2 regions of the Streptomyces sp. NPDC058812 genome follow, and region 2 is predicted to be linked to the other one. Evidence: riboswitches for the same ligand, from Rfam matches in the RefSeq annotation. Region 2 holds a riboswitch; the other holds the start of a gene.

Region 1 (2,377 bases), on a different contig from region 2:
AGAGCGCCTACTACGTCTTCTCCCTCCCGGAGGTCGAGGCGCTGGAGGAGGTCGTCGAGGAACTCCACCGCATGTGCCTGGCGGCGGCCGAGCACATCGTCACCGCCGGCCGCTTCGCCGACCTCGGCATGACCGACCCGCGGGTGGTCCGGGCGGTCACCGAGGCCTGGCACCGCCGTGCCGAACTCCCCTCCGTCTACGCCCGCTTCGACCTGCGTTACGACGGCACGGGGCCCGCCAAGCTCCTGGAGTACAACGCGGACACCCCGACCTCCCTCGTCGAGGCCGCGTCCCCGCAGTGGTTCTGGATGGAGGAGAGCTTCCCCGGCGCCGACCAGTGGAACAGCCTCCACGAGCGCCTCATCGACGCCTGGAAGAAGCAGGCCGCCCTCCTCCCGCCCGGCAGCCCGCTGTACTTCGCGAACTCCGAGGCCGACGAGCTGGGCGAGGACCTCATGACGGTCGCCTACCTCAAGGAGACCGCCGAGCAGGCCGGCCTGGAGACCGAGTGGATCTCCATGGAGGAGATCGGCTGGGACCGCCTGTCCGGCCGCTTCGTCGACGGCAAGCTCCGCTTCATCCGCAGCATCTTCAAGCTCTATCCCTGGGAGTGGCTCACCACCGACCGCTTCGCCGACCACGTCCTGGACACCCTCGACAACGGCGGCGGCACCGGCACCACCCTCTGGATCGAGCCCGCCTGGAAGATGCTGCTCAGCAACAAGGCACTGCTGGCGATCCTCTGGGAGCTGTACCCGGACCACCCCAACCTCCTCCCCGCCTACCTGGACGGCCCCCGCGAGCTGGCCCACACCACCGGCTACGTCGCCAAGCCCCTCCTGGGCCGCGAGGGCGCCGGCGTCACCATCCACCGCCCCGGCACAAAAGCGCCCCCGCGCACCGACCTCTGCTGCTACCAGGAACTGGCCCCCCTGCCCGACTTCGACGGCAACCGCGTCGTCCTGGGCGCGTGGGTCGTGGAGAACGAGTCCGCGGGCCTGGGCATCCGCGAGTCGTCGGGCCTGGTGACGGACGAGTACGCCCGCTTCCTGCCCCACGTGATCCTCTGAGGACCGTCGCTCGCATGGTGGACGCCGGGGCCCGGCACTCCGTGCCGCCCGGTAGGCTGCGCGTGGGCCGTGACTGGCGCGCTGGGATGGACAACCATCGGGGAGCGGTCCGAAGAAGACGAGCGCCGTGCGCCTGGGCCGACCCGAACGCCGACCGCACCGTCCGGAGGTCCCCATGCCCGCAGATCTCACCCCCGAGTCCACCGCCTACCGCGCCGCGCTCGACGTCATCCGCACCGTCGAGCCCCGCGTCGCCGACGCCATCGGCCAGGAGGTCGCCGACCAGCGCGAGATGCTCAAGCTGATCGCCTCGGAGAACTACGCCTCCCCGGCCACGCTCCTGACCATGGGCAACTGGTTCAGCGACAAGTACGCCGAGGGCACCATCGGCCGCCGCTTCTACGCCGGCTGCCGCAACGTCGACACCGTCGAGTCCCTCGCCGCCGAGCACGCGCGCGAGCTGTTCGGCGCCCGCCACGCCTACGTTCAGCCGCACTCCGGCATCGACGCCAACCTCGTCGCCTTCTGGGCCGTCCTCGGCGCCCGCGTCGAGGTGCCCTTCCTGGAGAAGACCGGCGTCCGCCAGGTCAACGACCTGACCGACGCCGACTGGGCCGAGCTGCGCCGCGCCTTCGGCAACCAGCGCATGCTCGGCATGTCCCTGGACGCCGGCGGCCACCTCACCCACGGCTTCCGTCCGAACATCTCCGGCAAGATGTTCGACCAGCGCTCCTACGGCACCGACCCGGCGACCGGCCTCATCGACTACGAGGCCCTGCGCGCCTCGGCCCGCGAGTTCAAGCCGCTGATCATCGTCGCCGGTTACTCCGCCTACCCCCGCCTGGTGAACTTCCGGATCATGCGCGAGATCGCCGACGAGGTCGGCGCGACCCTCATGGTCGACATGGCGCACTTCGCGGGTCTTGTCGCGGGCAAGGTGCTCACCGGCGACTTCGACCCGGTCCCGCACGCCCAGATCGTCACGACGACCACCCACAAGTCGCTGCGCGGCCCGCGCGGCGGCATGGTCCTGTGCGACGACTCCCTCAAGGACCAGGTCGACCGCGGCTGCCCGATGGTCCTCGGCGGCCCGCTCCCGCACGTCATGGCCGCCAAGGCCGTCGCCCTCGCCGAGGCCCGGCAGCCCGCGTTCCAGGACTACGCCCAGCGCATCGTCGACAACTCGCGAGCCCTCGCCGAGGGCCTGATGCGGCGCGGCGCCACCCTGGTCACCGGCGGCACGGACAACCACCTGAACCTGATCGACGTGGCGTCCTCCTACGGCCTCACCGGCCGCCAGGCCGAGG
Region 2 (2,377 bases):
GGCAGGGAGGTCCATGAGAGGCATTACGGCAAGCCGCCGTTCCGGGCTCCAGCGCGGCGGGCCGCAACCATGCGTACACGGGGGCATCGATGTCAGGGCGGGGCCGGGCCGGTAAGGAGGCACAGTGATGGAGGAGTCGTCATTGCGGGCAGTGGGGTGGGCGCGCTCGCTGCCGATGAACACCGGCCCGAAGGAGGCACGCGATTGGACGCGCGAGCATCTTCAGGCCCTCGGCTGGACACACAGCCTCCCGCAGACGGTAGAAGACGTCCTGCTGACCGTGTCCGAACTGGTCACGAACGCCCATGTCCACGCGCACTCCGCGGCCCGGCTCGTGGTGACCTGGGACGGCTGCTGCCTGCACATCACCGTGCATGACGACGCCGCTGCCCTGCCCACGCCGCGCCCGCCGAGCGGCGACCGCCTCGGCGGACGGGGCATGCTCCTCGTCGACGCCCTGTCCGACGACTGGGGAACCCGTCCCTGCCCTCACGGCAAATCGGTCACTGCCTGCTTCTGTCCAACGGCCACAGCACAAGACTCTCTCACGAGTGAAGAGGGGTAGGTGACTCGTCAAAGTGCCTCCGAGCTGGATGGGAACGGGGGCGGGGTGGTCGGTGAACGTCCAACGGGGCGTGGGCGCGTCAGGAATGAGGGTGCCGCGCTGTGGGAGCAGCTGGTCGACTACAGTGCGGTGCGGGCCGTGACTGGCGCCGAGGTGGAGCACCACCGGGGAGCGGTCTGACGAGACGTCGTTGCCGTGCACCTGGGCGAGTGGTCAGCAACGCCCGGAGGACGATCGCGTCCGCGACTCAGACGGTCCAGCTCATGGACGGCACCAGCCTTGCCAAGCGCGTCGTCGAAGAGGCTGCGTCAAGGCAGCGGAGATTTCACAGAGCACGGGCCTTGCCCCTTGTCCGGCCACCGTATTGGTGGGAGAGGACCTCGCGTCGGTCACGTACGTCCGTATGAAGCGGGCGAGGTGCGCAAAGGCAGGTATCCAGTCCCGGCTCAACGGTCTGCCTGCCACCACCACGACTGCCGAGCTGATCGGCACCCTCGCCGGCCTGTCCGCCGATCCGGGGGTGCGGCCATCGCCCCGTAGAAGGATGTCGACGGGGTCACGATGCACTCCTGCGCCGCGATGAGCTTTGGCCTGCCGGGCTTCGTGTCCTGCACGCCGGGCGGGATCCAGCGGCTGCTGAGGCATACGACGTCGACCTCGCCGGCAAGCACGCTGTCGTGGTGGGCCGCAGCGTCATCCTCGGCAAACCGGTGGGGATGCTCCTGCCTGCCAAGGAAGCAACGGTATCGATGCCGGACACAACCCGGGCAACGTCGGCGACGTGGACTTCGACACCGCCCTCACCCGCGCCCGTCTGATCACTCCGGTACCTGGCGGCGCCAGGCCGATGACCATCGCCGTCCTGCTCGCACAAACCGCGGACGCCGCCGCAAACCAGCTCGGAATCCAGTACCACTGACCTCAATGGAAACGGACAGGCGGGTGAGTTCCAACAGCATGGGCTCTGCACAAATAGCGGATGGCCCGGTAAGTGACCGGGCGTCATGCGTTGGTGGGCCGTGTTCCCCATGCTTGGAAGAGTGTGGCGTGTACGACCAGGGTGCCGGGATCGTCGAGGTGCCGGGAGAGTGCTTCGATGTGGTCGTCCAGTTCGGGGTCGGTGATGAGGCCGTGCTCGGTAAGGGCCGACCGGCACAGCTGGGCTCGGTCGACGAGCAGGGTCTGGTACGGGTCGGTGTGCTGGAAGACATGCGTTGACGCCCGGACCTGGACGTCCTGGAGTCCTCGTCGGCGCAGCATGCCGGGCAGTCGGCGGCCCAGCATGACGTCCATGCCGTTGCGGCGCCAGAGTTCCGCGATCGCCGTGACGAGGCGGTCCCAGGAGGGGTGGGGCGGCTCGCAGATCCGGGTCAGCCAGTCGACGTCCTGCACGGCCACGGTGCCGCCGGGCTTGGTCAGGGCGACGATTTCGTCGAGGACCTGGTCGGTGTGGGGGACGTTCATGAGGACCAGGCGGGTGTGGACCAGGTCGAAGGAGGACTTCGGCAGGCCGGTGTCCGCTGCGTCCGCGCTGGTCAGGGAGACGTTGGTCAAGTGGTGTTCGTCGATGGTGCGGCGGGCCATCTCGATCATGCGGGGTTCGGCGTCCACTCCGGTGACCTGGCCTGTTTCCCCGACTCGTTCCGACAGTGCGTCCATGATGCCGAGCGGTCCGCAGCCGATGTCGAGGGCCCGGTCGCCCTTGTGCAGCGGCAGTCGGTCGAGTAGGGCGTGTGTGTCGTCCTCCAGTAACTTTCCTTGGAAGATCAGGCGCCGGCGCTCGTCGTCATCGGCTCCGAGGAGGTAGGGGGA

The links. A riboswitch is a leader RNA that binds a small molecule or an ion and turns the genes downstream of it on or off. The one in region 2 is predicted to bind ZMP and ZTP.
Region 1: it holds a riboswitch for ZMP and ZTP, as region 2 does, so the genes downstream of both, ACFW48_RS09660 (glycine hydroxymethyltransferase) here and ACFW48_RS18750 (tetrahydrofolate dehydrogenase/cyclohydrolase catalytic domain-containing protein) in region 2, are expected to answer to the same signal.

What each region holds. Positions count from the first base shown of each region.
Region 1 is NZ_JBHYOB010000004.1:27,800-30,176, reverse strand. Features, by position in the region: gene ACFW48_RS09665 (glutathionylspermidine synthase family protein) at 1-1,070, shown strand, start outside; ZMP/ZTP riboswitch at 1,130-1,216, shown strand; gene ACFW48_RS09660 (glycine hydroxymethyltransferase) at 1,246-2,377, shown strand, end outside.
Region 2 is NZ_JBHYOB010000008.1:185,928-188,304, reverse strand. Features, by position in the region: gene ACFW48_RS18755 (ATP-binding protein) at 128-565, shown strand; ZMP/ZTP riboswitch at 694-779, shown strand; partial or broken gene ACFW48_RS18750 (tetrahydrofolate dehydrogenase/cyclohydrolase catalytic domain-containing protein) at 829-1,484, shown strand; gene ACFW48_RS18745 (methyltransferase domain-containing protein) at 1,568-2,377, opposite strand, start outside.